DNA from 4 places in the Jeotgalibaca arthritidis genome. Region 4 is predicted to be linked to each of the others. Evidence: predicted binding sites of a transcription regulator. Region 4 holds the regulator's gene; each other region holds the start of a gene.
What was found. Region 4 encodes NrdR, which represses ribonucleotide reductase genes. Its sites were predicted from a motif close to ACACNATATATNGTGT; they were not measured.

Region 1 (8,431 bases), 290 kb from region 4:
GAAATAGAACAACATTAGCGACTTCTTCGGGCTGAGCGGTTCTTCCAAGTGGCACTTGCGAGCAATCTTCTTTATATATGTCGTCGGCAGTCATCTTGCGGATGAGGCCACCTTCAATTCTTTCACGGTGTTTCATTTCTGTTTCCACGATACCGGGGCAGACGGCATTGACTAATATCTGGTCGGCCGCCAGTTCCTTGGCCATGGTTTTGGTGAGGCCTAAGACGGCGTGTTTGGATGCAACGTAGCTACCCATTGCGGTATAGCCATTTTTTCCGGCTTGGGAGGCAATCTGAATAATACGCCCACCTGCTTGCTTTTTCTGCAATAGTTTACCGACCTTTTTGGAAGTGAGGAATACGCCACGTGCATTAACGGCCATTACTTTATCCCAATCTTCTAGACTGCTATCCACAACTAAATCCATAGTGGAAATGCCTGCGCAGTTGACTAATATATCGATTTTGCCAAAATAATTTAAGCTTGTTTGAAGCCATTTATCAATATCGGCTTCATCAGTGATATCGACTTTTGCGGTCGCAAACTGTTTATTTTCTAGTTTAAAGTCTTCTTGGTAAGCATAGTCTGCTGAAATAACTGCGGCACCTGCTTGGCGTAATTTCTCAACAATAGCTGCCCCGATGCCATTTTTACCACCTGTGACTAAAGCCACCTGCTGACTTAAATCAATTTGAATCACGTCTACATCCTCCTTTTAATGATCAGAATGAAAAATAAAATTGTCTTGAACACAAAAAAGTCCTTAACAAACAGATCCGTTTGTTAAGGATGAAAAGATTATAGTTAGTCTTTACGTGTTACCACCTTATTTTGTGCCGCCTCACAGCAAGCACCTCACCAGGTACAATTATAATACCCTGTTTCTGTAACGGGAACGCCCGTCAATGTCTCAGGTTTAGCTAGCTAAACGGTCGACAAAGCCACTCAAAGATCATTTTCCAAACAATCGCCATCCCCTCTTCTCAGCTACCGAGGTTTTCTGTCATATATTGATTATCTGTACTTTTCTTTTCATTGTGTTTTTTTAATCATTCTCATTTATTTTTCATTTAAAAGAATGATACACTTGAAAATAGGCTTTGTCAATTCATTTTTTATGCAGTAATCCCACCGTCTGTAACGAATTCAGCTCCTGTTGAATAGCTTGAATCGTTTGAAGCTAAGAATAAGACTAGTTTGCTGACTTCACTAGGTTCAGCCATACGTTTCAATGGAATCATACCAACCATAGCTTGGATTTGATCGAAGGCATCACTTTGTTGAACCATTGGTGTGTTAATTACACCAGGATAGACAGAATTAACGCGGATATTGTATTGTGCTAATTCTTTTGCAGCCGCTTTAGTCATACCGCGAACAGCAAATTTAGTATCCGTATAACCAAATGCACCTCCTACTAAACCGTTGATTGAAGAAATATTAACGATTGAGCCGTTTTCTATTTTCTTCATCGATGGCACCACATACTTGGTACCAAGGAAAACGCTGACCTGGTTAATTGTAACCACTTTCATATAATCGTCCAATGAAGAATGCTCTACAGATAGTACAGGGCTGATACCCGCATTATTTACTAAAATATCAACTGGCCCAAACTGTTCTTCTGTTTCTGCTACAACCTGTTTCCAACCTTCTTCGTTGGTCACATCATGCTTAATAAAGTGCGCTGTTTCGCCCAATTCCTCAGCTATAGCTTGGCCTTTCTCTTCGTTAATGTCAGTTAAGACAACTTTGGCACCTTCTTCGATAAACAAGCGAACGTGTGCTTCGCCCATACCTGCTGCGCCACCTGTAATAATAGCAACTTTTCCATCTAGTTTTCCCATTGTAAAGCCTCCTATTACTATAATATGTCTTCATTTTACATCAGTGATTAGTAAAAATATACAACATTCTGTGTCATATTTTTCGTTTTAAATTATAAATTGACTATTTTTTCTTATAAACATCTATCTCACCAGTTTTCAATTTTTTTCAAAAAATGTTCCCCTAGCTTTTATATATCTTTAGATATAGTATATATAGTGAAGTTTTCAATAGATAAACACTATATATGGTGTTTAATCAGTATGATAGGAGTGATGGTAGTGGCTACAGAAATTTCCTCCACTTTAAAAAAAGGGTTTGACTCATTGAATCAAGATATCGAGCAATTCGAGGCTGTCTTTCCAATTACGGAAGACATGCATATTACTTATGACGGTGTTGCGCGCTTAGTGATGCTGGATCGCTACTCCTTTAAAGATACGAAAAAAGTCACTCTAAAAGAGGGAGACTTCGTCCTTTTAACGGTAAAAGAGGATCCTAAATATCCTGCTCGTGGTACGGGTACTATTCTATCGCTTGATTGGGATAAAGGAACCGCTCGTATTTTAGTTTCTGAAGAATACCAACAAAACATCGACACATTTGGAATGGAAGAAGAAGGTATTGTCACACGTTCCATTATCACTCTTGATAAACCGCTTGAATTATTTTATGAACAAATCGCCATGCGTAATGCCCATGGATTGGCTCAAGTTGAGATTTCTCCTAAAAAACGTTATGACGCTTTTGTAAAGTTTTATGAAGAACAAAAAGTGAAAAACTTTATCCCTGCTGGTCGCGTTTTATACGGAGCTGGTTCGGGTACAGATGTGACTTACTTTAACTGCTATGTGATGCCATTTGTTCCGGATTCACGTGGTGGGATTTCTGATCACCGCAAGGAAGTAATGGAAATTATGAGTCGTGGTGGCGGTGTCGGTACAAATGGTTCAACCCTTCGTCCCCGTCATGCTCTAGCGAGAGGTGTTAATGGTCGCTCATCTGGATCGGTTTCTTGGTTAGATGATATTGCGAAGCTAACTCACTTAGTTGAACAAGGTGGTTCACGTCGTGGTGCTCAAATGATTATGTTATCAGACTGGCACCCAGATATCGCTGAGTTTATTATTTCTAAAATGCAAAACCCACGTATTTTACGTTACATTATCGAAAACTTTGACGATGAACAAATCCGTACGTTGGCGCATGATAAATTAAAATTCACCCCATTTACTGCAAAAGAAACAAATATGTATACAGGTATTGTGAATTACAAAAATATAGCAGGTAACGGTGGTTTTGACGAGTCAGTGATTCGTGATGCTGAAATCAAGTTACGTGACGGCGGTACGTATTCCGTTAACGATCCTGAATTCTTAACAGGCGCTAATATTTCGGTATGCATTACCGATGACTTTATGGAGGCTGTTAAACAGGATAGTGACTATGCTCTACGCTTCCCAGATGTTGAACATTATTCCAAAGAAGAGATGGCAATTTACGACACGGAATGGGTAAACGTTGGTGATGTCCGTAAATGGGAAGAAATGGGTCATGCGGTCCGTACTTACCGTACGATTAAAGCGCGTGATCTGTGGAAACTAATTAATATTTGTGCTACTTATGCTGCAGAACCTGGTATTTTCTTTATTGATAATGCTAATAAGATGACAAATGCATCGGCATACGGCCAACAAGTTGTGGCAACTAACCCTTGTGGTGAGCAACCTCTTGCACCGTATTCAGTATGTAACCTAGCTGCTGTTAACTTGGCTGAGATGGTCAACAAAGACCTGCAAATGGTTGACTTTGCTAAATTGGAAAAAACAGTTCGTATGGGTGTTCATATGCAAGACAACGTTATTGATTCAACGCCTTACTTCCTAGAAGAAAACCGCAAGCAAGCTTTAGGCGAGCGCCGTGTTGGTTTAGGAATTATGGGACTGGCTGATATGTTAATCTACTGTGGTGTTCGTTATGGTTCTAAAGAAGGTAACCAATTAATCGATCAAGTCTTTGAAACGATCGCTGTAACAGCTTATGAAGAAAGTATTGAATTGGCAAAAGAACGTGGCAGCTTCCCATTCCTTGTTGGTGAAACAGGTCGTGAAACACAACAACTCCGTGAGAAGTTTGTTAACTCAGGTTATATGAAAGGAATGCCTGAACATGTACGTGAAGGTGTCTTGAAACACGGTATCCGTAACTCTCATCTATTAACGGTGGCACCAACTGGTTCAACGGGTACGATGGCTGGCGTTTCAACTGGTTTAGAGCCATACTTCAGTTTTTCTTACTTCCGCTCTGGTCGTCTTGGTAAATTTATTGAGGTGAAGGCTGAAATCGTTCAGGAGTATTTGGATCGTCATCCAGAAACAGATCCGAATAACCTGCCTGATTTCTTTACAACGGCTATGGAATTGTCGCCAGAGGAACACGTTGATGTTCAAACAACCATTCAACGTTGGGTTGATAGCTCGATTTCTAAAACGGTTAATGCGCCTCGCGGTTATACGGTTGAGCAAGTTGAGAAGATTTACGAGCGCCTCTATGATGGTGGTGCTAAGGGTGGCACGGTTTATGTTGATGGTAGCCGTGATTCGCAAGTGTTGACATTGAAGGCTGAAGAAAATCAATTCGACGATGTTGACGAAACAAATGAATCAGCTAAAGTGAATAAAGATAAAACATTCTTAGTTGAAACAATTGCTGACCTAGAATCAACAGATGTGACAATCGGAAATGAAATTGGCGATACTTGTCCAATTTGCCGAATTGGTACGGTTGAAGACTTAGGTGGCTGTAATACATGTAATAACTGTGCTGCACAATTAAAGTGCGGTTTGTAATAATGAGTTAAAAAAAGAGCGAAGACGGTTTTAGCATCTTCGCTCTCTTTATGTTGTGTGGTTTGTGTATGTTTTGGAAGTTCGGGGGGTATTTTTGCACTGAACTTCCGTAAAATGCCTTTTTGAGTGAGTAGAAACTGATTTTTGACTCTCTATTCACTCTAAACTGCTAAAGCTTACAGTTATTTGCTTTCAATCAAGTCATGGTATACTGTCAGTACTAGATTATAAAGGATTTGAACATATGAGCAGAGAAGAAATTAACCAAAAATTGGCGATTCTTCCCGAATTGCCAGGCTGCTATATTATGCGTAATAAGGATAACGACATTATTTACATTGGTAAAGCTAAAAATCTTCGGTCACGCGTGAAATCCTACTTTCACTCCAAGCATGAAGGTAAAACAGCTTTGTTAGTAGCGGATATTGATCATTTTGAAATCATCGTAACAAAGACGGACAAAGAATCTTTGCTACTTGAAATTAATTTAATCAAGCAATACCAGCCCAAATATAATATTAAATTAAAACAAGGAACGATGTATCCTTATCTAAAAATAACCAATGAAAAAGACCCTCAACTCATTATCACCTCTATTGTAGAAGATGATGGCGGGGTTTATTTTGGACCTTATCCAAACGTTTACGCAGCTAGCGAAACACAACAATTTATTCAAAAAGTCTATCCCCTTCGTAAATGCAATAAGGGACAAAAGCGTGCCTGTCTCTACTACCACATGGGACAGTGTATCGGTTGCTGTGACCACGAGGTTCCTAGAGAAGCATACGATGAACAAATCAAACGTATTTCACACTTTTTAAATGGTGATGTGAAAGAGATTAAACAAAATCTTGTCACTAAAATGCAAGTTGCCGCCAATGATATGAACTTCGAGCAAGCAGCTGAATACCGCGACCAAATCCGTTACATTGAAGCAACAGTGGAAAAACAAACCATTATGTCACGCGATTATACCAACCGGGATGTCTTTGCCTTTCATATGGATAAAGGCTGGATTTCGATTCAAGTCTTTTTACTTCGTCAATCTACGGTTATCAAACGTGAAGCTGCCCTTTTCCCGAGCTATGGCAATCCTGAGGAAGAACTGCTTTCTTTTATTATGCAATTCTATCAGGAGCAAAATCATATTTTACCAAAAGAAATCCTCGTTCCTGAAGGCGTTGATGTGGACTTACTAGCTGAAGCACTCGATATTAAAGTTCACGTTCCTAAACGTGGCAGTAAAAAAAGTATCCTTGATTTAGCAATTACCAATAGTGAATTGGCTCTGACTGAAAAGTTCATGTTAATTGAGCGCAGCAAAAACAAAACTGTTGGGGCGATTCAAGAATTATCTGAGGCACTCGGCTTGAATTATTTAGAAACGATTGAATCCTTTGACCACTCTAACATCCAAGGAACGAACCCGGTATCGGCCATGGTCGTATATAAAGATGGCCAGCCAGACCGCAAGTCTTACCGTAAATATAAGGTCAAAACGGTTGAAGGTGCCAACGAATTTGCGACTACCCAAGAAGTGATTAGACGTCGCTATAGTCGACTATTGAGAGAACGCAAACCATTACCTGATCTCATTTTGATGGATGGTGGTAAAGTTCAAATTAGAGCGGCCAAGGAAGTGCTAGAAGATGAGCTAGGCATTCATATTCCTATTGCAGGTATGGTTAAAAATAAAAAGCACAAAACGGCCTCCCTCATGTATGGTGATGACAATGACGTGATTGATCTCGACCCTCGTAGTCAGGCCTTCCACCTTGTTCAACGTATCCAAGATGAAGTCCATCGTTTTGCGATTACTTTCCACCGTCAGATTCGTGGTAAAAATAGCTTTTCATCGTTACTGGATGACATTGATGGTGTCGGTCCTAAAACACGTACTAAAGTCTTGCGTCACTTTAAAACTATGACTAATATTCGTCAAGCAAGTCTCGATGACATTAAAAAGTTAGGGATTTCTGAGAAAGTGGCTACTAGTATTAAAGAAGTCTTCCAAAATGAAGAAAATACACCATCTTCGGAGGCTTAAGAAACCAACTTTGAAAAGAACATGCTATACTAGGATTTAGATTTTGTGAAAACGTTAGGAGGAATAAGAAATGAAGATTATTGTCGATAGTGCTTGTGATTTGCCGTTAAGCTATCTTCAAGAGCATGAAGTAAACCATTTACCGCTATCTGTCATTATGGACGGTAAGGAATATAATGACCAAATTGACATTACAAACAACCAAATTTATGATTTTATAAAAGTAGGCAAGCATCCATCAACGAGCCAAGTGGGTCTAGAAAAATTTGATAGCTTGTTCCGCAAGCTAGCGTCAGTCGGGGAAAGTGGTATTTACATCGCCCTTTCAAGCGGCCTATCTGGAACCTATCAAGCAGGCGTTTTAGCCTACCAACAAGTAAAAGAAGACTATCCTGATTTTGATTTGCGAATTATAGATTCTCAGAACGCCTCACTCGGCATTGCCTTAATGGCTCGTGAAGCCGTTCAAATGAAAGCTGATGGCTTCAGTTTAGATGAAATTGAAGAGCGTATGCAATTCATGGTCAAACATGTGGTATCTCTCTTTACCGTTCAAGACTTAAACTACTTAGCTGAAGGCGGTCGTTTATCGAAGTCTAGTGCCTTTCTTGGCGGACTTTTAAATATTCATCCGCTGCTTGAGGTCGTTGATGGTAAGTTAGAGCCTAAAGAGAAGCTACGCGGTCGTAAAAAAGTGCTAAACCGTATGTACAAACGCTTAGAATCAGAAGCCAAAAACATTGAAAAGCAAACCATTTTAATTGTTCATACGAACGAAACTGAAACGGTTAAAGAGATGAAAGACCATTTGCACGATACGCTTAAACCAGCAAACGTTATCGACTATCCAATCGGAGCTGTCATTTCTGCTCACACTGGAATGGGAACAATTGGTATTTTCTATATGAATGACTATGAATAACAAAAAGGGGCTCCCAGCCCCTAAAATATATACGAATCATTGTTGCTCAAACGTGCTCAAAAAGGCAGCCCCGACGTCACTTTGTCATCATTGTTGTTGCTTTAGAAACTTACAATGATGATACACTTGGGCTAAAAGCCCACAGTGCATCTTTCAATGCTCGGATGATCTACGACCATCCTGTGCCTATTCGTTCCAGTGATTCGGGGCTAAACGCCTTTTTTCCCACTCTTTTTATTTTTTACTCGGGAAAGCTACTATATTATCCCTTGATAAGCCTCTATCTTTTAACGGTCCCTCAATTGTTTTTCTGAGATAAATAGAAATCATTGTCTCATCGGCTTCTAGGGCGTCTGTTTCTACAAGCGCATAGAGTTTTTCGTTGGAATCGAGCAGAGTCGCTAGGACACGATTATCTGCCTTTGGAACATAGCCAATTAAATAGCCATCCTCCATAGTAATGCCAATCGCATAACGATCAAATTCGTTGTCTTTCTCACGAACAAGCTGTAAGATTTTCCCGCGCTTAATCAACTCTTCCACAATCGATAAATCCCGGTAAGTCATTCCAGCGATATAGGTATCCAACAACTTTTTGTCGGTCAAAGCCGGCTCACTAATAATATAAGGAAGTGGCAAATTCATTTTTTCTTTGTTTGAATCATCTTCTTTTTTCAACAAGCGGCGTAAAATTCTGATGTTACGCTTATTTTCTTCGAATTCAAATAAGCTTTCTAGTGCATCATCAACGTCTTCCTCTTCCCACAAGTCTTGGTATTTCCGCAG
Region 2 (8,431 bases), 940 kb from region 4:
GCTAGTGGTTTCTTGTCTTATAAAACTTTACCTGGATTTAACAGATGGTTAGGATCAAACACCGATTTGATATTCCTCATCAATTCAAGATTAACATCAGCTGTCATTTGATGGAAATAGTTTTTTTAATGACTCCAATCCCATGTTCTGAAGATGGTAATCCACCAAGTTCATGGATTTTTTGATAGATTTTTTTAAGAACAAAGTCACGTTTTTCTTCCCATACAGCCTGACTTTGGATATCACCTCTCGTAATACAAGTGTGTAAATTCCCGTCACCAGCATGGCCGAAACTAATTAGCTTCAAGCCGCTCTCTTCCTCTAATACTTTCGTATAGTTATAGAGGGTAGCGATATGATTAACTGGAACAACCTCATCCATTGTCACCTGTTCCGAATAACTCACAACAGATGTGAGCAATTGATCTCTTAAAAACCATGCTGTATGCTCTTGGCTAGGATCAGTCAGTGGTAATAATTCAATACAATGATGGTTTAAAACACTTTGTTCAAGCAATTTAACCCTTTGTTCAATCGATTCATTACTATCTCCATCTAATGTTATCAAGAGATAGGCTTATCCTTTTTGATTTGGAAAAGCTAATTTATTTTCTTTTTTACCTCATGCAATGGCTCCTCTTTATTTGCAAAATCTACCATAATATAGTCTCCCTTTTATCTAGTTTAAAAGTTCTTCTATTGTGTCTAACAAGCTTTCTGTTTCATTACTGCCAATTTCAGTTTTTGATACGGCCTTCACATCAGGATGGCCATTTGACATAACAAAGCTATGACCAACTTCTGTTAGCATTTCAATATCATTTGGGCTATCTCCAAAAGCAGCTGATTCTTCCTTTGTGATACCCCATTTTTCTTGAAGGATACGGATCCCACGCCCTTTATGCATACCTGGTTGAATCAAATCAACAAAACCAAAGCCACTCGCTACTGGGATTAAATCACCATTTAGTTCACCATGTAAATAATCTAGTACTTTAGGAACTTCTTCTTCTGGAAATGCTGTAGCAAATTTAAAAATATCATCGTTAATATTATCAAAGTTAGTAACTTGAACAAGGTTACGGAAATATTTTTGGAACATTTTATAGTAATCACTAGGAATATCGGTATGAACATAGGCACCATTTTTACCACATAAGATAAACGGCACGTTTCCATACTCTCTAAGTGTGTGTATCGCATGACTAACCACGTCCATCGAGATAAGAGCACTATCTAATTCTTTCCCATTTTCAATAATATAAGCACCATTTTCTGCGATAAAAGTCATTTGATCATGGTAGTCTTCTAAATAATATTTTAATTGGGGAAACTGATTACCGCTCGCACATACAAAGCGAACGTTTTTTTCTTTCATTTGAGTAAACAGTTTTGAAAACCGTTCTCTATTATATTCTTTTTCTGAATTTAAAAAGGTACCGTCCATATCTACTGCAATTAATTTTACTGCCATCTTTATACTCTCCCCTATTCCATTTCAAATCGTACCTATCTATTCTACCAATAATCGGCCTCATTTTACAGCCTTGCATGATATCCTTACATATTGTTCTTTCAACTTCAATAAATCACTTATCAGAATATTAGCTACATCCCAGATGAGAATGCTATTAGAAAATAACTTATTTTTTATCTTCAATATGTTGTTATGCTATGATATTTTCTATGCGTATTATCATGATTGATTGGTGATACACTGAAAAAACTAATCCGTTCTGTTCCTACTCGTTTGCTGACAGCAGTTGTTGTGTTAGCAGGTATTGTTTCTAATATTGCATCAGATGCTGGTTATGTGGTTGTTATCCCACTAGGTGCCATTGTATTTGCTGGTGCTGGACGCCATCCGATTGCTGGTTTGGCTGCTGCTTTCGCTGGAGTTTCTGGTGGATTTTCCGCTAACTTGATAATTGGACCGACAGATGCCCTTTTAACAGGAATTACGAATGCTGCTTTAGAAAGTGCTAATATTGATTACAGCATGTCTGTTACAGGTAACTGGTATTTTATGATTGCTTCTACAGTTATTTTAACGATTGTTGGTACATGGGTCACAACGAAAATTATTGAACCTCGTTTAGGTCAATATAATGGTGAGTATATGCCTGATGATGAGCCGTTAACTGAATTAGAAAATAAAGGTCTTCGCCGCGCCGGTATAGCATTACTTATTTTCATTGTCATTATGGCTGTCATGCTGATTCCTGAAAATGGTGCACTACGCGCATTGGATGAAGCAAGTGGACAAATGACAATGGACTATTTCTTAAGTAATGGCCTCATTTTCGCTATCTTTTTCCTATTTGCTATTCCAGGTCTTGTTTATGGTATGACAATTGGGAAAATTAAGAGCAGTCACGACTTCGTCGAGAGTATGACAGAATCAATGAAATCAATGGGATCTTATATTGTTTTGGCATTCTTTGCTGCTCAGTTTATTAATTACTTCTCATATACTAATTTAGGAACGATTCTATCTGTTGAAGGTGCTGAGTTTCTTGAGAACATCGGCTTTAAAGGATTACCTTTAATTATTTCATTTATTGTTCTAGCAGCATTTCTTGATTTATTTATGGGATCTGCTTCAGCTAAATGGGCAATTATGGCTCCTATCTTTGTGCCAATGATGTTCAACTTAGGATTAACACCTGAATTAACACAGATTGCCTATCGTATTGCTGACTCAGTTGTAAACATCATTACGCCACTGATGAGTTACTTCGCAATGATTTTAGTCTTTATGAAACGTTATGATAAACGCAGTGGATTAGGAACGTTGATTTCTACTATGTTACCTTATTCAATTGCTTTCTTTATTTCATGGGTTCTTTTACTAGTTATTTGGTACTTCACAAGTATTCCAATAGGACCAGACGCTTACATGCATTTTAGATAAAAAATAAACTTGGAAAAGTAGCTGATTATGGCTGCTTTTCCAAGTTTTTTATTGATTATTTATTAAAGTGTCGAATAGGTAATCAAACTGGCACCCACTCAGCATTTCTTGTTGCCAATTAAAAAATACCCAGACAATTATTAGCTGTCTGGGTATTTTTTCTCATTATTTTGCTGTGAAAGCAGCCATCGCTTCTGTCGAGCGTGCTTCAGCTAATGCATTTTCAATAATGTCTAATACGGCCTGTTTGTCTTCCATACGTTCAACAATATCGTATTGATCAATTGATAATTTAATTTTCGCACTGTAGTCATAATCTTGATACCATTGCTCATAGTTATCATAAAGTAAACGATAATAAGCAAGTAAATCTGGATTATCATCAATTTGCTCGAAATCGCGACCACGTTTTTTAATACGTTCTAAAATCATTTCAAATGAGCCATCCAAGTAAATTAACAAATCTGGCGCTTTTTTAGGAATACCATCTAGTTCTTCCATCATATTATCTAAGAGATCATTATAGATATCCATTTCTTCAACAGAAATGTTTCCTTGTAAATGATTCACCTTAGTAAACAAGGCATCTTCATAAATGGAACGGTCCAGAACATTATTATTGTCGCTTAGAGCGGCTTTAATGCTTCTAAAGCGTGCATTTAAAAAGAAGATTTGTAGGCTAAAAGCCCATTTTTCTTGGTTTTCATAAAATTTATCTAAAATTGGATTATGGTCAACACTCTCATAAAACGCTTGTGTCCCCATTTCTCTTGCTATGAATTCTGTATAGGTTGATTTACCTGCTCCAATCATACCTGCCAAAACGATCACACTCATCAGATCCCTTCCCTTTTGTTAAAATAACAACATTTAGTATTGTATCATTTCCAATAAGCAATATATAGTATTTTTTTATGATAATCCGAATAAAAAAGCTCTCAGAAAGGAGTCTTCTGAGAGCGTCAATTATTATTCTGCTGAATCTACATAGTTTTGGTAGAATTCTTCTACTTTAGCTGGATCAGCTACTAATTCATTTCCTGTTTCAACTAATGGACTAACAGTTGAGTAAGCTTTTAGTTTGTTACCAGCGTATGCTGCGTTAATTTCATCTTGGTTAATCGCATATAAAACTGCCTTACGCAAGTCAGCACTGTCAGAAACGTCACGGCCACTTGTATTAAATAACATATAAGCTACACCGTTACTTGGAATACTTTGAAGTGCTAGAGCTTCTTCGCCTTCTACGATATCATATTTCGTTTCATCCAATCCGTACAATAAGTGGATTTCACCAGAACGTAATGAAGATAGCGCACTATCTAAATCGGCAATAAAGCGAACAGTGACGTTAGCAATATTAGCTTCGTGCTCTGTTCCTGTCATGTAAGCTGGATTTTTTTGGAAAACAGCTTCGTAGTCATTCTTTTGAATCATCGTATATGGACCACTTGTATAAAGGTGGTTATCGTAAGTTGCGCCTTCTGTTACAGCACGTTGATCACCGTAAGCAATATCTGTATTCACATCGTAGCTTGCTACATCATACGTATTGATTGCTGTCACTTGTTTCTCAGAAACAATACCTGCTGATTGGTGAGCTAGGTAGTTTAATACTTGTGGGAAAGGCTCTGTTGTTGTCAACTTAAGCACTTGGTAACGACCTGCTGCATTATCCACTTGGTCTACTGCTTCAACTGCTTCAGTTAAACCAGCAGGTAAATCAGCTTCCAAAGCTTCAAGAATGGTTGCTGAACCATCAGATAGTTGAGCTGATTCTAATTCGCTTAAATCGGTTACCAATTCTACAGTATTAATATGTTCGTGCAATGAGTATGTACGGTGGTCAGGGACTGAATTTGCATCTTTAGCACGGTTTAGTGAGAAGATAACATCTTGTCCGCTAACTAATTCACCTGTATCGACAGCTTGATTGTTTTCTACTTTTGCAAAGTTAATATCATCTCTTAACACAAAGTAATAGTCTGAATTACCTTCAGCAATCGCATGGCTGTATGATAATGAACCGTCAGAAACAACCTTATCGTCATCTGTTAAGTTCACTAAACGCACATACATATTCGTATTTAATTGGTTGATTGAACCATCATTTCCTTTAATTGGGTCAAGTGATGTTAAGTTCCCCATTGTTTGCGTTAATAGCAACGTATCCGTGTCATTTAGGGACTCGTCAACAAAAGAAACTGGTTCCCAAGCAAATGCACGTGATTTCGATAGACGAATAGAATCTGCTTGTAAGACATTTTTATTAAAAGCTTGTGCTTTTAAAGACGTATACAAGGGAACGATATAAGCATTCTCCGTTACTAAAACATCTTCCAACTCTTTATAAGTTGATACATACTCTTCTGGTGTTTCAAGAGCTGCTTGATTAATTAAAGCATCGACATCAGGGTTTGACATAATACTATAGTCCCCACCTGTAATAAATAGTGAACGAACCGCATAGTCAGGGTTACCTGTTACTGTTGTCCAGCTCGAAATAGCTAGATCATAGTTACCTGCTTCTTTTTGAGCGGTAAAGCTCGCATAATCAGGTTGGGTATTTAATTTGACATCAAAGCCATTTTTAATCAGTTGATCACGAACAATGTTCATATCCGTTTCATTTGCACTTGTTCCTAAAATTTCAATCGTTGTTTTTTCGGCAACATCGACTGTTGCAGAACTGTCTGTATTACCAGATGTTTGATTCGCATCGCCTTCAGTTTGAACCGAGCAAGCTGCCAATACCATAGCAGCAGTTGCAATAAAAGGTAGTAATTTTTTCTTCATCTTTATTCTCCTCCGTTTGTTGTTTTTTAATTCAATTTAGGATCCGTTGCATCTCGCAAACCGTCCCCTAAAAAGTTGAATGATAATACTAGTAAAATAATCGCCAAGCCTGGATAGATAGCCAAGTAAGGGTTGGTTTCTAAATACTCACTACCAATTCTGAGGATATTCCCCCATTCTGGCACATGAGCTTCAACGCCTAGTCCTAAATAACTCAAACTACTTGTTGAAATAACCGCCGTTCCGATTGTTAGAGTGGAACGGATAATCATTGGCGCCATAGCATTTGGAATAATATGTTTACGGATAATAAACAGATTGCTTTGTCCCAGTGAACGAGCAGCCTCTACATATTCGTAATTAGCAACTTGCATCACGTTTGCCCGCATTGTTCTTGCATAAGATGGAATGGATCCTAAACTTAGTGCAATAATTAAGTTGGTCGTTGAAGCACCAAATGCTGCTACAATCGTAATCGCTAGTAACATTCCTGGTATAGCATAAAGCACATCTAACAATCGCATGATGATGCTATCTGTACGATTACCGTAAAAACCAGAAATAGCTCCTAGACTACCACCTAAGAAAAATGGTAGCAATGTCGATAGTAATCCGACAGAAAGTGAAATTTGTGAGCCAAAAATAATCCGCGAGAACACGTCTCTTCCATAATTATCTGTTCCAAACGGGTAAGCTAATGATGGTTTTTGCAAGATATTTTGGTAGTTATTTTGAACAGCAAAGGTTTGACTAAAGGTCCAATTGCTCGTGACTGCCATAGCAACTAAGAAAGTGATAAAGAACAGGCCTAGTAAAGCCGCATGGTTACGCGTTAACTTTTCTCGGACACTTGTTTGACGTCTTTCTCCAGATAAGTTTTGATCGAAACGCACCATCGAAACAACAACAAACAATGCTAATACATTTCCAGTTATAGTTGTTAGACCTAGTAGAACAAGCAAGGTATGTTTCAATGGTTTAGACCAGCTATACCATTGATCCCCCTTTATTAAAATAAAAAGGTGGAAAAGTAAGATGGCAACCAATCCATAGAGGGTTGGTAAAAACGTATTTGAAACAAAGGGTTTAAATAAATTTAAGCCACTTACCACAATCATAACAAGGTCAACCAACACCATATAAATACTATAAATATAGGCTGTCGTTATTACCTTTTTCACTAAGAACAAAGCTGATATGAAACTAAAGATATTTCCAGCTGCTAATCCTAGTATAAAGAGCACAGCTGAAAGGCTGATCAATCGATTTGGCTGCTCTAAATTAATCCGATTTCGTTTAATTAAAAAGACTAATAAACTATGTAGACTACTAACGACAATATTGACGGCAGCTGCCACTAATAAAATAGGTTGAAATGCTGTTATAGATAATAGTAGAAAGACAACAGCTAAAGCCCATGACAAGCCGTTATTAAATTGCATTTGATTTATAATCTGTGATACACGATAACTTCTCATTTTATCTCCCCCCTACTTCCCATATTGTCCATTTTGAATATTTGAGCGAATACGAGGGTCTAAGAAACTATAGAGCATATCAACAAACATATTAACGATGGAAAGGATGATAGCAATATAGATAACCCCGCCCATCACACTCGGTATATCTGGGATAAATTGCTTATCTACTATATAACTACCAACACCATTAATATTAAATACTTTTTCAGTTACCGATGAACCACCCAACATACCTCCAAATTGAAGACCAATGACGGTTACAATCGGAATTAAGGCATTAGGAACGGCATGACGTAAAATAATACGGCTACGTGACAAGCCTTTCGCTCTAGCTGTTAAGATATAGTCTTCATTAATCACTTCTAAAGTAGATGATCGAGTCATACGCGCAACGGATGCCATTAAGCCTGTTCCTAAAACAACTGCCGGCATAATCAATGACGCCATATTATTGACATTATAGGTAGCTGGCAACCAACCTAAGTTAATGGAAAATGTCAAAATAAAAATTAAGCCTTGCCAAAAACTTGGGATAGAAATACCAATCAGAGCGATAAACATAAATAAATGATCAAAGGTTGAATTAGCTTTAACGGCTGCATAAACACCTGCTGGTAGTGCGACTATGACTGATAGTGACAAGGCAAAGAGAGTTAATTCAAGCGTCACAGGGAATCGTCTGAGTAAGGACGTCACCACACGCTCATTACCTTGGTAGGCATTACCTAAATCAAAAGTGAAGACACCTTTTATCGTTCGACTTAATTGACTCCAATAAGAATCATTTAAGCCATGCATATTTCTGAAGTTTTCAATCTGATCAGGGGTTGCTTGATTTCCTAAAATATTAGTCGCGGGATCAGATGGTGAAAAATAAAGAAGTGTAAAAACAATAACAGTTACTCCAACAATAACAAAGAGCATCATGACCAAACGAGCTGCTAAATAATAGAGCGTTGGCTTTGATACAATACCTAAAAAGAGATACATCGGCCATGCTAGGATAATGGATAAAATAAAGAGTGGTGTATAAGCGAACGCATCAAGTGTTGCTTTTAAATAACTATACTCCTCAACTTGCTTATCCTCATAGTAAGCTGTTTTCCACTTTTCTTTTTCATTCTTGAGTTCTAATTGAAAACGACCTTCTACATCTTTTTCAATTTGAATTGGCGTTTTTTCAATGCTTAAGTATCGGTTCTTCTTTAACTCTTGCTGTTGAATTTTTTCTTTTAAGTCT
Region 3 (8,431 bases), 840 kb from region 4:
CGTATTCGGATTCACATAAGTTAAGAAGTAAGTCCGTACGGCTTCTTTATCTTTGGCCAATTGGATTTTATTATCTTTTGGGATGTTCAATTGGTTATTTAATTCGAAGTAGTTGGCTTCTACTTTTTTATTTGCTGGAATAATTTTAGGCGATTGCATTGATCTTCTCCTTTACTCGTTCAATATCTGTGCTCGTTCCAAAATACTCAAAACTGTCTAGCAATGGTAATTGGTAATCTCTCGCTAAATCTTTTGCGGTATAGATATAGAGCGCATCAAAATTTAAGTTGCCACTGCCAATAACGCCCTTACAATAGGAGGCATTTTGGCCAGTCGACATAAAATCCCAAGCAATTTCTGTCACATCTTTTTCATAAGCTGGTACGATAAAGACGAATGGTTCATTGACTTCGATAAATGGGTTGGTTTGGGTAATTTCTAGTGATGGGTAATCCGCTAGTTTCTTAACGAAACGTCTTACATTGCCGGTTAACGAGAAAAAAACAACTTTCATAGGCTACCGAATAATGCTTCCAATTTATCAGGTTGGTGGCCGCTAAATACATCCTCTGCTGTTTTAATAATCGGCAATGTGGTAAAGCCTGTTTCACGGGCTTCATCCATATATGTTTCGTTTTCTTCAATGTTCTTTTCTACAAACGGAACACCCACCATTTTTAAATAACGTTTTGTATTTTTGCACATACCGCAATTGTTTTTTGTGTATAAAGATACTTCCATGATAAATTCCTCCTCTAATATCCTTGCCAGAGAACGACTTGTCCGCTAGCTAAGCTTTCTTTTACATTTATAATTCGTTGGTTTGAACTCCCTCTGAATTGAAGGGTCAAATCCATTTTATCTTGTTCAAAACGACCGTCTACTAAAACATCAATCTGAGCTAGTAGCTCTTTTTTATCAGCCGTTTCTACCATCATTTCTTCCCAACGGTAACCCGTCCAACTCCAAATGTCCTTTTGATCGCCGTAGATTTGGCGGACTTTTTGGACTAATGGGTTGAGAATAGTGGTGTTTAAAAATGGCTCTCCACCTAGCAAGGTCAAGCCTTGCACATAATCATGAGCTAAGTCAGCCAGTATTTGGTCTTCCAGCTCTTTTGTGTAGGGTTTGCCATAAGTAAAGGACTGGGCCGCCTTGTTATAACAGCCTGGACAGGCAAAAAGGCAACCACTCACATACAGACTATTACGAACACCTTCCCCATCAACAAAGTTAAACGGCTTATAATCAGCAATGTAGCCACGAGAGTAGGCTTCAGCCGTCCACTCGCCGGGCGCTGGATTTCTAATCATCACTCCCGCCCCCTACATGTGCTTTTCGCGTGCCGTAATTTCCTTATGACGGCCGCGTACCATCGGGCGTTTTTGTGGATTACCAAGATAACCACATGTCCGTTTAACGACATCACAACTATCTGGATTATGATTGCCACATTGTGGACACTCAAAACCGCGTTCAGTTGGATGAAACTCGCCGGCATAATCACATTCATAACACTTATCAATCGGTGTATTGGTTCCCAGATAGCCCACTTTATCGTAAGAGTAGTCCCAAACAGCCTCTAGTGCCTTGGGATTCTGACGAATATTAGGATACTCACAATAATGAATAAAGCCACCTGAACAGTATTTCGGATAGTCTTTTTCAAAATCAAGTTTCTCAAAAGGCGTTGGTTTTTTACGGACATCATAATGGAAACTATTAGTGTAATACTCCTTATCCGTAATGTCTGTTATTGTACCAAATTTTTCCTTGTCAAGACGACAAAAACGATCGGTCAAACTTTCACTTGGTGTGGAATAAACACTAAAATGGTATCCCTGTTCGATTCCCCACGCATCACAATTTATTTTTAGTTGTTTTAAAATATCTAGCGTTAATTGTTTCGCTTCTGGATTTGTTTCCCAATTAGGTCCGTAGAAGGTCGTTGCAACTTCATAAAGGCCAATATACCCCAGTGAAATGGTCGCCCGCTTCTGTTTAAAGAGTTGATCAACATCTTCGTCTGCTGCCAGTTTATGACCCCAAGCACCATTCATATATAAAATAGGTGCTTGATCAGGCTTAGCTTCCTTCACTCTCTCAATACGGTAAAGTAGAGCATCCTTTACAATCGCCACACGTTCTTGGAACAATTCCCAAAAGGCTGTTAAATCACCTTTTGATTCCATGGCAATGCGAGGTAGATTCAGAGTCACAACGCCCAGATTCATACGACCGCTATTGACTTCTCTTCCCTCTTCATCCTTCCAACCTTGTAAAAAAGAACGACAACCCATTGGTGCCTTATAAGAACCGGTTAACTCAACCAATTTATCATAGTTTAAAATATCCGGATACATCCGTTTTGTCGCACATTCCACTGCCAGTTGCTTAACATCGTAGTTAGGATCTGTTGGTCGGTAATTAATCCCTTTACGAATACCAAAAACAAGTTTAGGGAAAATAGCCGTTCGTTTCTCCTTGCCGAGCCCATCTAAACGGACGCGTAAAATCGCTTTTTGGATTTCACGTTCATAACGGTTGGTTCCTAAACCAAAGCCAAATGTAACAAATGGTGTTTGCCCATTAGAGGTGTAAAGAGTATTCACTTCATACTCTAAACTTTGCATCGCATCGTAAATATCTTTTTTGGTCTTTTCCCAACTATAAGTTTCACGTTGTTCAGCTAATACCCATTTTTCAGCATCTTCCATATGCTTGTTGTAATTTAATTCAGCGTAAGGAGCCAGTAATTCATCCACTCGGTCCGCACTCGTTCCACCATATTGGCTACTTGCCACATTGGCAATAATTTGGGCCATTTGAGCAGCTGCTGTTTGGATTGATTTTGGTTGTTCAACTTCAGCATTTCCAATTGAAAAGCCCGTTTCAAACATATATTTAAAATCGATCAAGCAACAATTGGTCATCGGTGAGTAGGGATGGTAATCTAAGTCGTGGAAGTGAATATCGCCTCTCAAGTGAGCATTTTCTACATGAGCTGGTAGCATTCTGAGTCCAATCGCCTTTGCCGTTACGCCCGCTGTTAAATCACGAATTGTATTAAAGACACGACTATCCTTATTGGCATTCTCATTTAAAATCGTTTCATCCGCTTGAATTAATTGTTGAATACGTGATTCAATATCACGTTGCGCAATACGTTGTTCTTGTTTACGGATACGATAGGCGTGATAAGCTTGTGCGACATCTAATTCATCTTGTTTAATGAGCGCTTGTTCAACCCATTCATGGATATCTTCCGTTGACGTCATCGACACATCTTGCAGATAAAGTTGCTCAATAACAGCCGTTAACAACTCTTTCATCCGCTCTGGCGACGATAATGACTTTCCCTCATTCGCTTGTAAAACAGCATCCACAATCTTCTGTTTATTAAAAGAAACAATTCTCCCGTCTGATTTCTTCACACTTAGCTGCTGGATAAACGCTTGTATTCTAGACTGATCTACCACACTTTCCACTTGCTTGCCCTCCTTATGTTAAAACCGCTTGTCTATACTATATATAGTGTCAATTAAAAACAATCATCCTATATATTGTGCTGAAACCAGTTTATCATACTCTCTTAAATGAGTAAACGATAATAAATTGCTAAGGAAAAGCATTGAGGAATGGGCTAGTCCCATAGCTTCAGAGACATTCTATTAATTTATTAGTTATTTAATCCTCTACTCTTGACAAATTCTCCAACATAAAGACGGTTAGGATTTATCAAGCCTTTACTAATTTGAGTGGTCCATTTATCTTGGCGATTACCATTTGTTCTTTCTTTGTAGTAATCCATAGTTGTTTGGTTATAGTCTTCTAGTTGGTTTTTATAGTGAGTTGGATCAGACTCATAGCTATTTTCATGATAGACATTTACTCTCGGCAAACGTGGTTTTTTATCATTAATAACAGCTGGATAACCAACTGCTAAGCCAAATAGCGGCACACAATGGTTCGGAAGGTTTAGAATTTCGCTCACCAAGCCCATGTCATTGCGAAGTCCACCAATATAACAAATACCCAGTCCCATCGACTCTGCTGCCAAAGCCGTATTTTGTGCTGCTAAGGCTGCATCAATCGAGCCAACCATAAACATTTCGGTACTTTCAATTGATGGTGTTACGTCAACCTCTTCCATTTCACCAATCATTTGGTGGCGGTACATATCCGCACAAAAAACAAAGAAGTGGCCACTATCGACAACGGTGTTACTATTAATCGCTAATTTAGCTAAGGCTTGTTTTTTATCCGGGTCGGTTACTCCAACAATCGAGTACGCTTGTAAATAGGACGATGTCGAAGCTGCCTGCGCGCAATCAACTAGCGTTGCAATTTGATCCTTAGTTAATGCCTTATCTTCAAAATCTCTCACTGATCGGTGATTTAAAATAGTTTCAATCGTTTGATTCATTCTATTTCCTCCCTATAAATTAAAAAGCTGAGAACAGGTTCCCAGCTCGCTTTATTTTTATTAAACGTATTCCAAAGGCAGCCCCACGACGTTGTTTCACGAATAATGCTCGGATGTTCTGCGACATCCTGTGCTGATTCGTTCCAGTTGCCATAGCCGTTGTAGCTTTAGCTGCTTACGGATATGGTATGCGTTAGAAGATTCGGGGCTAAACGCCTTTTTTCCCACTCTCTTGTTAATAACCTGGTGTTAAGTCATCACGGTCAACGCTATTATAAAAATGACGCCAATCCATATAGCCGCTATCTAAACCGCGAAGCAATACTTCAGCCGTTCCAATATTAGTTGCTAATGGAATTTCATACACATCTGACAAGCGAATAAGGGCTGTCACATCAGGCTCATGAGGCATCGCTGCCAATGGATCACGTAAGAAGATCACTAAATCCATTTGATTTTCAGAAATCATGGCACCAATTTGTTGGTCTCCGCCCAAAGGTCCAGACTTGAAGCGTGTCACTTCTAAGCCAGTAGCTTCAGAAATTTTTGACCCTGTTGTGCCGGTAGCATACAATTCATGCTTTTCCAAAACAGGTTTATATGCTGTACATAAACGAATGATTAAATCTTTTTTTCTATCATGTGCAATTAATGCGACTTTCATAAATACCCTCCTTAAAATGACCTTCCTTACAATTAGTATAACATGTTCTTAAACGTTGCAACCGAAGAAATATTTCTTACAATCATTACAAACAATTCATATTTTCTTCATATTTAGGGGTTACTATACAAATAAGCCAATCACAAACAATCTTTTTATTCTTTGCTCCTCCAAGTAAAGAAAACTCCTTAAGAAAAGATGCTGGGTTCTATCCCAGCATCTTTTTTAGTGTCGTCTATTTATAGTGAAAACGTGCTCCAAAAGTCAGCCCCGACATGCGTTTTGTCGCACTCTCTCTTTTTGTGTCTATCTGTATCGTCTTTTTTGTTTAAATTGTAAGGCGGGTATGAGTGTTAATCCTGCTACGAGAGCGAGTAAATCACCGGTATTTAAGGTGGTTACTAACCATTGAACCTCTTCTGGTAAAACTAATGGCAGTTGTTGAACCACGACTGGTAATAAAGATAATACTAACGCCGGTATCGCAATAACCGCTAAAAGAGAGACGTCAACAGCTTTAAACCCACTCCAATAGAATAACAGAGAAAGGTATAAGCCTGTCAAAAATGGCAAGAGAAATAATAAAATGGCCTGCAGAAATAATTCTTTATTTTCGAGTCGAAGTTGCCACAGAATATGATTCTCGACATAATCTCTCCCCAATATGACTAAAATTAATCCTGCTAACCAAACAATCTTTCCAAGCCACGATGAAAAATCAATCTTTCCCATTTTGTCCCCTCTTTAGCTGTTTTTATTATCAATCATCATCCACACTGATTTGACTATCGAGCATCTCAGCTCTACCAGTAGATGTTATCACATTTGACTGCATAGCGTCTGTCATATCGACTATTGTTTCCGCTGAGTGATCCTGAACGACTGCTTCTTTTTCTTTATTGGGTTGGTACTTTGCGCCATTCACTAATAAAACGATGCAACCACTCTCTACTTGTTCTTGATAATGATAGAGCGGATCATCGTCGGTTTTATAATCAGGGTCCGTTCGTTGAGCAATTTGCTTTTCAGAAGAACTAACTAAAACGTCCTTTTCTGTTTGAATCGGAATACCTAATTTTTCCGAATAGGCCAATACCTTATCTTCACGAGTGACCAGTGTCATGTCCGAATTTGTAAACTGTTTTGACCGAAGTTCTTCTATGACAGCAGCAACATCATCCACACTATCGTAGCAACCGTAAACGAGTCTATTTTGTTCAGTCATCTTTCTTCCTCCTTCGTCATGCCTAACTCTATTATACCGCCTCATAAAAACCAACCCAAATAATCTTACTATTTCTTTATCAAAAGCTTCATATTTTTTTCATATTATTGGATTATTATATCCTTAAGCCAAAAGAAATAACCATCTTTTTTATTCTTTACTCCTCCAAAATAAAGAATAACTCCTTTGAGAAACCCCTGCTGAACAGCCAATCAGTAGGGGTTTTTATTTCTTTCGTATTACTTTTTCCATGTGCGTGGTGTGAAAAGAATAAGGATTGGAAATAGTTCTAAGCGCCCTGCTAGCATAGCAAATGACAATGTCACTTTCGATAAATCACTTAGTTCAGCGAAACTGAAAAGTGGCCCCACTTGTCCCAATCCAGGGCCAATGTTATTAATCGTTGCGGCAACTGCACTAAAGGTTGTTAAAAAATCAAACCCCTCCAAACTCACAATCAGAACTAGAAAAGCAAATAATACCATATAGACGACAAAGTAATTCGCTACAGCATGTTTCACAAGTTTATTTAATGGTTTTTTATCATATTGAACACTTATAATTCGATTGGGTTGACCAACACGCTTAATTTCCGCCATAAAAAGCTTCCCAAAAATAACAATCCGTGAAATTTTCAGACCGCCTGCTGTAGAACCCGCACTTCCCCCGAAAAACATTAACAACAGAAGAATCATTTGGGAAAACATCGGCCATGATCCAAAATCAGCCGTAGAAAAACCAGTTGTTGTTATAACAGAAGAGACCGAGAAGAATACGTCACGCACCATTGTTGAAAATGATGTATAGGAGTTTGCTAGATTTAAACAGATCATTCCTACTGCACCTCCTACAATGAGTAGATACCATTTCAATTCTTCGCTCTTGAAGACTTGTTTAACTTGCCCAATTAAAATCAAATAGTACAAGTTGAAATTAACCCCAAACGCGAGCATCCCCCATCCAATCACCCATTCACTATAAGGGCTTTGATAAGGAGCCACGCTACCGTTCTTAATCCCAAATCCACCGGTACCTGCCGTTCCGAATGCATGAAGTAATGCGTCAAATAAATCCATGCCCCCAAGTAGTAATAAAACGACTACCACAGCTGTCATTGCAAGGTAAATAATATACAAAATCCGTGCTGATGAAGACAATTTGGAAACCAACTTTCCAAAAGTTGGACCCGGAGTTTCGGCTCTCATAATATTAACCGACTGAGAATCCATTTGCGGTAAGACTGCTAAAGCAAATGCCAAAATCCCCATCCCACCGGTCAAATGTGTGAAACTCCGCCAAAACAAACTTGAGTGCGCGAGCAACTCGACATCGACCAAAATACTTGAACCTGATGTGGTAAACCCACTACTTGTTTCAAAAAAAGCGTCAACTAATGACGGGATATCACCATTAATAACGAACGGTAACCCGCCGAAGAAGGAAAATAATATCCAGGACAAAGCCACGATAACTAATCCTTCGTGGGCCGTTAACCGTTTACTCTCTGGTTTCTTCCAACTTAATAGTTGCCCTAACACTATTAAGAGTAAGGTAACTGACAAAAAACTCCACTTATAATGCCACGTTTCTTGATAGATAAAGCTGACTAAGAGAGGAAAAAGAAGAAGGACTGCTTCAACCTGCAATAGTCGAGCCGTAACGTATCGAACCATTCCAATATTCATATACATTCCCTCCTATTTCAAAATATCATCGATATCATCAAAGTATTTCTCTTTGGTAATAATAATGATACGGTCATTTGGTTTAATGATATCTTGACCAGAAGGAATAATTAATTTTTTATCGCGAATGATATACGCAATTAACAAGTCGTCTCTTGTTTTTAATTGTTCAATTGGTTTATTCGTCACGCGACTCGTTGCTTTAACTTTAAACTGAATGGCTTCAGCTTGATTGTCTGCTATGCGGTACAATGCTTCTACATCAGAAACAGACGTATTCCCCAAGCTACGAACAAAATGAAGAATGGTATTAGCAATCACACGTTTAGGTGTTACGATACTTTCCATACCAATTGTGTCGAATATTTTCAACAATAACTCGCGGTTTACTTTTGTGACGATTTTACCGACTTTTTGTTGCGCAGCATATA
Region 4 (8,431 bases):
GAAGGACTTAGTCGCACTTCTTTGATGTTGACCACTTTTTGGTTTTTACGAGCTTCACGTTCACGTTTTTGTTGTTCGAAACGGAATTTTCCGTAATCCATAATACGGGCTACTGGCGGGTTTGCATTTGGCGAAACTAATACAAGATCTTGATTCGTTGCTTCAGCTAGTTTTAAAGCTTCTGCTTTCGTTACAACTCCGACTTGTTCACCATTACTACCGATAACTCGAAGTTCACGAGCACGGATGCCGTCATTTACCATCATATCTTTAGCTATGGTCATACACCTCCATAATTTTTGAGAGAAAAGGGCAGAAAAAAATTGACGGGCACATAAAGTACCCGCCAACTCAGTTACAGTATTCCATACTGCAACAAACTTGTACATATCAAGCCCAAGGACACAATTATCGACTTAGGCGAGAAGCGGGTGCTTCTGCTTACATTTCTCAACTTTTATATTATATAATGGACTTCCGAAGATGTCAAATGTTTTTACAATTTTTTTCATCCTTAGACGATTTTACTACTCTTACAGTCTTTCTGCAAGAGTTTATTTATTATGATTTAATCTTGTTCCCCTAAAACACTTAAGGCAATATCACCTACTGCTTTTGCAGCAACTAAGAGAGCTTTTTCATTTAAATCAAATTTCGGATGGTGGTTCATGTAGTAGTCTTCTGTGTCTGGTTTACAACCCACATTAACAAATGATCCCGGTATTTTTAATAAGTATTGACCAAAGTCCTCTGCTCCATTTGAAGCAGGTCCCGCTACAACCTTATCCATGTAGTCGCCTACACCATATTTTTCTAAAACTGCAACAACTTTTTCTGTTTGCTCAGGATGGTTGTAAACAGGTGGATAGTCCCATAAGTATTCAAATTCTGTTTCAACGCCGAAACTTTCTTCCAAACCGCGAAGTAAATGTCTGATTTCCTTCTCGATTTGCTTACCGACTTCAACATCCATATAGCGCGCATCGCCACGAAGAATCAGGCTATCTTTAATGACGTTACTTGCGCCTACTCCTTCAAACGAACCTATCGTAACAACGGCCATATCGTAAGGATTAACACGGCGAGAAACAACCGTTTGTAAATTCATTACTAATGATGAGGCTGCAACAATAGCATCATTACTTAAATGCGGCATTGAACCATGACCGCCCTTACCTTTAATCTTAATTGATAAATCGCTACAGCCAGCAAATGCCCAGCCGCTTGTATAATTGATTTCACCAACGTCAAAATTTGGGAAGAAATGGATACCATAAATTTCGTCTAAGTCATCTAAGACACCTGACTCAGCAATACTCTTACCGCCGGATGGTGGTTCTTCTTCAGCATGTTGGTGGACAATCTTAACCGTTCCTGACCATTCACCCTTTAATTCAATCAAGCTATCCGCCAAAATCATTAAATAAGCCGTATGCCCATCATGGCCACAAGCATGCATCGCACCCGGATTTTTAGATGAAAAAGGCAAACCTGTTTCTTCTTCTATTGGAAGAGCATCAAAATCTGCTCGTAAACCAATTTTTTTACCTGGAGACTTTCCTTCAATCGTTACAACGATTCCAACACCATTCCCAACATTACGTTGAATATGGACATCTTTCCCTTCATAAAAAGCAGCAATCGTTTCTGCTGTTTGAAATTCGTGGTGAGAAATCTCCGCATTCTCATGAAAATGACGACGCAATGCAATCATTTCTTCTTCTCGCTCAGTCAAGCGTTTCATTAATTTATCTCGTAACACCTTATTCACCTCTCTATTAAGAAAAACCCCTTTTAAATGAGGGGTTTTTCTTATTAGCGTCTATTTTATTTGAAATTTCTAATTTCGTCCACAACAGATTCTAAATATTCAGCTTTTGATAGAGTATTCATGTCTTTTGAACCATAACGACGAACAGTTACTGTATTTTCTTCTACTTCTTTATCACCAATAACGATTTGGTATGGAATTTTTTGCGTTTGTGATGCACGAATCTTATATCCCATTTTTTCGTTACGATCATCAACCTCTACTCGCATGCCTAGACGCGCCATTTCAGCTTTCAATTCATAAGCTTTATCAGCATGAAGATCTAAGTTAACCGGAATGATTGTTGCTTGAACAGGAGCCAACCATGTTGGGAAAGCACCCTTGTATTCTTCAATCAAGTAAGCTACAAAACGTTCCATTGTTGAAATAACCCCACGGTGGATAACAACGGGACGGTGGTTATTTTCACCATCTTCGCCAACATAAGTTAAATCGAAGCGTTCTGGTAATAGGAAGTCTAATTGAATTGTCGACATTGTTTCTTCAAGGCCGATAGCAGTCTTGAATTGAACGTCTAATTTAGGACCGTAGAAGGCTGCTTCGCCTACTGCTTCAAAATACTCCAGTCCCATTTCATCCATAGCTTCTTTTAACATGCTCTCTGCTTTGTTCCACATGTCATCATCGTCAAAGTATTTTTCTTTGTCTTCAGGATCGCGGTAGCTCAAGCGGAAGCGATAGTCTGTAATACTGAAGTCTTTGTAAACTTCTAATGTTAATTCAAGTGTGCGTTTAAATTCTTCCTTGATTTGATCAGGGCGAACAAAAACGTGAGCATCATTCAATGTCATTTCACGCACACGTTGTAAACCAGACAATGCGCCTGATTTTTCATAACGGTGCATCATACCTAGTTCAGCAATTCGAATTGGCAATTCGCGGTAGCTGTGAACATCATTTTTATAAACCATCATATGGTGTGGGCAGTTCATTGGGCGTAGCACTAGCATTTCGCCGTCACCCATATCCATTGGTGGGAACATATCTTCATGGTAGTGATCCCAGTGACCAGATGTTTTATATAAATCAACATTCGCCATAATTGGTGTGTAAACGTGTTGGTAACCTAAGCTCACTTCTTTATCGACAATATAACGTTCTAATGTACGACGAATCGTTGCCCCTTTTGGTAACCAGAATGGCAAGCCTGATCCTACTTCTGGCGAAATCATAAACAAGTCAAGCTCTTTACCTAATTTACGGTGGTCACGGGCTTTAGCTTCTTCACGCATTTTCAAGAACTCAGCTAACGCTTTTTTATCAAAGAATGCTGTTCCGTATACACGTTGCATCATTTTGTTGTCTGAGTTTCCACGCCAGTATGCACCAGCTAATGATAGTAATTTAAAGATTTGGATTTTCCCTGTCGACGGAACATGAACACCACGACACAGGTCGGTAAAGTCTTCTTGAGTATAAACAGTAATGACTTCATCTTCAGGCAAAGCTGTAATTAATTCAACTTTATAAGGATCTGCTTTAAATAAATCAAGTGCTTCTTGACGACTCACTTCTCTGCGAACAATTGGGTAATTTTCGCGGATAATCTTTTTCATTTCCTCTTCAACTAACGGTAACTGTTCTTCAGTTAATTGCTCAGCCATATCAGTGTCATAGTAGAACCCAGTTTCAATTGCTGGACCTACGCCAAAGTGGATACCTGGGAACAGACGTGTTAGGGCATGGGCCATCAAGTGAGCTGTTGAGTGGCGCAAAATACCAAGCGCATCTTCATGGTCAGCTGTCACAATTTCAAGTGCCCCATCTTCTTCAATTGCGCGTGTGTAATCAATCAATTCGCCATTTAATTTACCAGCCAAAGCTTTTTTAGCTAAGCTATTACTAATGCTTTTTGCGACTTCTTCAACAGTCACACCTTGTTCAAATGACTTTACATTGCCATCTGGAAAAGTAATTTTAATTTCTGCCATCTTAATTCCTCCATTTTTTTATTGAATGAGTGTTTAATTTGGGACCAAAAAACAAAAAAGCCCCATTTCTAAGTGCATTGACACCTAGAAATGGGACGCTTCAAATTTAACGTGGTTCCACCCAAATTCAGTTACCGCCAATTAGGCTGATAACTCTTTAGACGCTATAACGGGCGTGCCCGGCCTTTCCTACTCAATTCAGAAAGTCTTCTCGAAAGTGGTCCAATCCAAAGCTTATTGAGATGTTTCACCAAGCCATCTCTCTCTACAAATAACACTTTAGTTGTGTGTCTTTCTCAACGATTTTTATTATGATCTGACCATATTAAACCACTATCTTTTTTAAAAAGCAAGTTTATTTTTATATTAAGATTCCAAGCGGCGGTTTTTACCCGTCATAGTAACTTGCTGAGACAAGTATTTCACCCGTTCCATTAAGCGTTTTGCCTTAATCGGTTCATCTTCACCACGGTTCCCGATTCGTAAATGGTGTTCCAATTCTTCAAAGGTTAAATTCGAAGAAAAGAAAGTCGGTAATTTTTCTTGCATACGGTGCTGCAGAATAACACCTAACACTTCATCACGAATCCAAGTTGAATTGACTTCAGCGCCAATATCATCCAGCATCAATATTTCGCTGTTCTTAATAATCGTTAGTTTCTCCTGAACGGTTTGATCAGCGATTGAGGCCTTCATCTCTTGAGTAAAGGTTGGGTAATGCATTAAGGTCGTTAAATGCCCATGCAAGGATAATTCGTAGGCAATTGCCCCAAGTAGATAGGTTTTTCCAACACCAAATGGTCCGTGTAAATAAAGAGCTTGGTGGTGGTCTTTAGGATTTTCATGATAGGCTTCAACGAAATTAAAAGCTAATTCCAAAACTTCCATTCTATCAGAAGTCTGTAAAAACTTCTCCATGGTGGCAGAACGCGCGTCCTTAGAGATATTAATCGAGTTAATACGACTGCGCAATTCTTTCTCACGTTCCTTACGTATCGTATCTGGACTTGGTTTATAAACCACATCAATATAGCCCGCATTAATCGCAAGTTCAGGGATATAACCAGGATTTTGCCCGTCTTCCCCTCTTGCTAACTTTCTTTTTTCTTGAACAAATTCATGCAATTTTGAGTAACTATTGGTTACCATTGCTTGCGATAATTGGTCTTCATGTTTAGACAAAAAGAGTTGAACATCGGAGTCGGCAAGAATGGATTGAACCATTTGTTCAAATTTTTCACTGTTACCGGGACGGTTCATATAATTTCGAAATCCTTTTCCCACATGATCCATCATGAATCCCCTGCCTTTCCACTATTTCTAAATTTCTTCAATCGTTCATTAAATTTCTTCTGAACGTCTTCTGGTAATAATTCTTCCGTAACAGGACCTTGATTGTCTTTGGCCCAATCAGGTAATTTCTCAACCTTTCGAACCACATTTTTACCGTAGTAACGGGCTGAGCGATTTTCTTCTCGTTTTTCTGCAGCAGCTTTTTTCTGACCTACAAACTGTTTGGTTTTTTCAATAGCTTGCTCAGGTTTAGTCACATTAGACTGTGTCCAGTCATTGGCAATCGCCTCAACGATATTTTTCACCAAAGTCGGGTGCTTTTGAATGACTAAGGAATAATAAATAAGCATATTCAAAACAGCTGGCTCTAATTTGTGGTCTGCTAGTAAGACAGACACTAATTTCTTCTCAGCAGACGTAACAGTTCCATTTTTTTGCTTCTTTATCCCGTTAATAAAAGCCATCGGTGTCATGCGTTCGCTTTGGAGAACTAACGCGATTTCCGCCGGTGTATAACCCGCTTGTGTTAATTCTTTTTTGCGGTCATCAGCTTTCTGGCTCTGTTTCTCAATCGTTGACATCACCTTATCTTGCAGTGGCATAGCAGGATGAACAGGCTGGTCTCTCGCATCTAAAACACTTTTTTCGAGTTCTCTTAAGTTAATGTGACCTGTTTCCAAGTTAGCTGCACGAAGTAAGTGGTTCGCCATTGCCATTTCATCCAGACCATACATGTGGTGATAAACGACTATGGCAGATTGAACCTCGTCTGTTAAAGCGTCCTGGTTAAAAAATTCCTTTTGTAAGAATTGCTTTAACAATTGAAAATCAAATGTCGCTGTACTTAGTTTAGGTGATTGGCCATTTTTAGCTTGTAGATAAGCCTGCCCTTGTGGCAATACTTGAGCTTTATTGCTATAAGCTTGACTCGATAAATCATAGACATCTAAAAATGACTTCGTAATCTTTTGAAAATGTGCTTGATCAACGAGTGGATAAGTAAACTTTTCTTGTAGTAATCGTAGTTTGTTCTCTCCCACATATTCCATTAACAATAGACGCATTAAATCATCTTCAAAAAATTGCTTACTCGTCAGAGGTGGGCATGGTTCATAAAGATAATGCTTATCGCCCTCTTTTTTAAGATAGGTATTTAATAATCCAATGGCTTCCAAACGAACCCGAGCCTGATAAAGCTCTGGAATACCTAGCCCTAATGTGCTCAACAAATCAGCATGAAGGCGGTCTTCACTCTTATAAAGGCCACCCGCCACTTCGGCTAACAACAGCATATATAAACTATAAGCATGAGGCCCGATAATAGGTTGATATAAGAATGTGACTATCGTTTTATCACTATCAGAAATAAAGGCAGTTTGGCGAACCGTCAATGGGTCTTTTGGGCTTAATTCTTTCCAAGGATAAGTCATGGTTAAGAATCCTCTCCATCTTGCCCTGATGCTGGGGCATCCGCTTCACGAGGTTCTTTCTTTTCCAATTTTTTCAGCTCATCTAAAAAGGTTTGACGGTCTGAAAATTGGCGGTAAACACTGGCGAATCGAATGTAAGCAACATCGTCAATTTTTACCAATTCATCCATCACATACTTGCCAATCTCTAGAGATGAAATTTCATTCTCACCTTGTGAGCGGATTTCTTTTTCAACGGTATTGACTAAGTCTTCTAATTGTTCCAGTGCAATTGGGCGTTTCTCACACGACCGCACGAGACCACGTAACAATTTTTCACGGCTAAATTCTTCACGTGTGCCGTTCTTTTTAATAACCAATAATGGTGATTGTTCAATTCGTTCAAATGTTGTAAAACGATGGTGGCAACTCTCACATTCACGTCTGCGACGAATCGAGTTATTATCATCGATGGGGCGGCTGTCCACAACCCGACTTCCATTATAATGACATTTTGGACATTGCATCTTCTTAACCCCTTTCTAGTCTTCTTTATTACGGCAATTATACCATATTTATCAAGAGCTCGGGCTAGTTTTCAACAGCTCTTTTAGCTAGCCATTGATCAACTTGTAAGTAGGTTTCTGCCAAATCGCCACTATTATCAATGACAATATCTGCTTTTTCTTTTTTTATCTCTATCGATAGTTGGCTGTTCATGCGGTCAATGGCTTGAGCTTTGGTTAAGTCATCACGTTGCATCAAACGCTGACACTGTAACTCCTTTGGCGTATAAACAACCATAATAGCGTCACATAGAGGCTCGTAGCCTGCTTCAAATAAGAGCGGAATATCTAATACTAATAAATCAACGCCATTTTGACGATGAAAATCAATTTGATCACGCATCCATTGGCGGATATACCCGTCCAATAAGCCATCGAGGGCTGCTCTTTTTTCAGAATCTGAAAAAATAAGGCTGCCTAATTTTTTTCGATTTAAACTGCCATCCTCCAACAACACGTCTGGACCAAAATAGTCAGCAATGGCCTGTAAGCCAGGACTACCTATTTCAACCACTTGGCGAGCTCCTATATCAGCATCTACAAGGGCTATTCCTTTAGAGGCTAAGTAGCGCGATACGCTTGATTTCCCAGTTGCGATACAGCCTGTCAAACCAAGTACAAACATTTACTTGTCCCCCTCTTGTTCACTAGCGTAATACTGGCAGTTGGGACAAAAATGAGTGCCTCTTTGGCCGACTTTTATTTTTTCAATTGGCGTGCCGCAACGTGGACAAGCTTGATTCTTTTTCCCATAAACATTTAAATAAATTTGGAAATGCCCTTCTTCACCAAAGCTGTTTTTATAGGTTCGGATGGTCGAACCGCCTGCTGAAACAGCCCGGCCAATAACCGCTATAATAGCTTGATGAAGTTGCCGACTTTCTGTTTCATTCAACTCGTTGGCTGGTTTTTGAGGATTAACACCTGCTTCAAATAACGATTCATCCGCATAAATATTGCCGACACCTGCCACCACGTGCTGGTCTAAAATAACCGTTTTAATGGCACGACTAGTACGAGATAAGCGCTGTTTAAAATCTGAAAAACGGAAACTTTCTGCTGTTGGTTCTGGACCTAATTTTTTAAAGGGTTCGTAATCATCTTGCTTATCAATGGGTACAAGTGAAAAACGACCAAATTTCCTCACATCAAGGTAACGCAAATCCCTGCCGTCACTTAGATGAAAAACCACATGGGTATGCTTTTTATAGTCTTCCTTACTGTCAACGACTTCGTATTTGCCTTCCATTCTCAAATGAGAAACCATAGCCCAGTTATCCAATAGGAAAATCAAATATTTGCCTCGTCTCTCAACCGTATGAATGGTTTCACCAGCTAATACGTCTTTAAATTTTTCAGATGAAAATGGTGGTGTAATCATGCGACTCCAAAAGACATCCA

Region 1: the regulator NrdR is predicted to act here: its motif matches at 2,066-2,081, upstream of G7057_RS07455 (vitamin B12-dependent ribonucleotide reductase).
Region 2: the regulator NrdR is predicted to act here: its motif matches at 3,807-3,822, upstream of G7057_RS01710 (deoxynucleoside kinase).
Region 3: the regulator NrdR is predicted to act here: its motif matches at 3,523-3,538, upstream of nrdD (anaerobic ribonucleoside-triphosphate reductase).

What each region holds. Positions count from the first base shown of each region.
Region 1 covers NZ_CP049740.1:1,456,622-1,465,052, reverse strand. The annotation lists gene G7057_RS07465 (SDR family NAD(P)-dependent oxidoreductase) at 1-700, opposite strand, end outside; gene G7057_RS07460 (glucose 1-dehydrogenase) at 1,116-1,847, opposite strand; gene G7057_RS07455 (vitamin B12-dependent ribonucleotide reductase) at 2,109-4,676, shown strand; gene uvrC (excinuclease ABC subunit UvrC) at 4,921-6,723, shown strand; gene G7057_RS07445 (DegV family protein) at 6,794-7,645, shown strand; gene G7057_RS07440 (HIRAN domain-containing protein) at 7,880-8,431, opposite strand, start outside.
Region 2 covers NZ_CP049740.1:344,557-352,987, forward strand. The annotation lists partial or broken gene G7057_RS01695 (FAD-linked oxidase C-terminal domain-containing protein) at 18-568, opposite strand; gene G7057_RS01700 (Cof-type HAD-IIB family hydrolase) at 680-1,474, opposite strand; gene G7057_RS01705 (AbgT family transporter) at 1,703-2,914, shown strand; gene G7057_RS01710 (deoxynucleoside kinase) at 3,080-3,751, opposite strand; gene G7057_RS01715 (ABC transporter substrate-binding protein) at 3,884-5,710, opposite strand; gene G7057_RS01720 (ABC transporter permease) at 5,737-7,188, opposite strand; gene G7057_RS01725 (ABC transporter permease) at 7,201-8,431, opposite strand, start outside.
Region 3 covers NZ_CP049740.1:909,344-917,774, forward strand. The annotation lists gene nrdE (class 1b ribonucleoside-diphosphate reductase subunit alpha) at 1-159, opposite strand, end outside; gene nrdI (class Ib ribonucleoside-diphosphate reductase assembly flavoprotein NrdI) at 146-514, opposite strand; gene G7057_RS04515 (glutaredoxin family protein) at 511-741, opposite strand; gene nrdG (anaerobic ribonucleoside-triphosphate reductase activating protein) at 756-1,310, opposite strand; gene nrdD (anaerobic ribonucleoside-triphosphate reductase) at 1,326-3,488, opposite strand; gene nfsA (oxygen-insensitive NADPH nitroreductase) at 3,680-4,426, opposite strand; gene mgsA (methylglyoxal synthase) at 4,662-5,090, opposite strand; gene G7057_RS04540 (hypothetical protein) at 5,397-5,822, opposite strand; gene G7057_RS04545 (hypothetical protein) at 5,851-6,315, opposite strand; gene G7057_RS04550 (TrkH family potassium uptake protein) at 6,555-8,000, opposite strand; gene trkA (Trk system potassium transporter TrkA) at 8,013-8,431, opposite strand, start outside.
Region 4 covers NZ_CP049740.1:1,750,257-1,758,687, reverse strand. The annotation lists gene infC (translation initiation factor IF-3) at 1-284, opposite strand, end outside; gene G7057_RS08835 (amidohydrolase) at 569-1,762, opposite strand; gene thrS (threonine--tRNA ligase) at 1,828-3,762, opposite strand; T-box leader at 3,851-4,071, opposite strand; gene dnaI (primosomal protein DnaI) at 4,129-5,055, opposite strand; gene G7057_RS08820 (replication initiation and membrane attachment family protein) at 5,055-6,485, opposite strand; gene nrdR (transcriptional regulator NrdR) at 6,488-6,991, opposite strand; gene coaE (dephospho-CoA kinase) at 7,056-7,655, opposite strand; gene mutM (DNA-formamidopyrimidine glycosylase) at 7,656-8,431, opposite strand, start outside.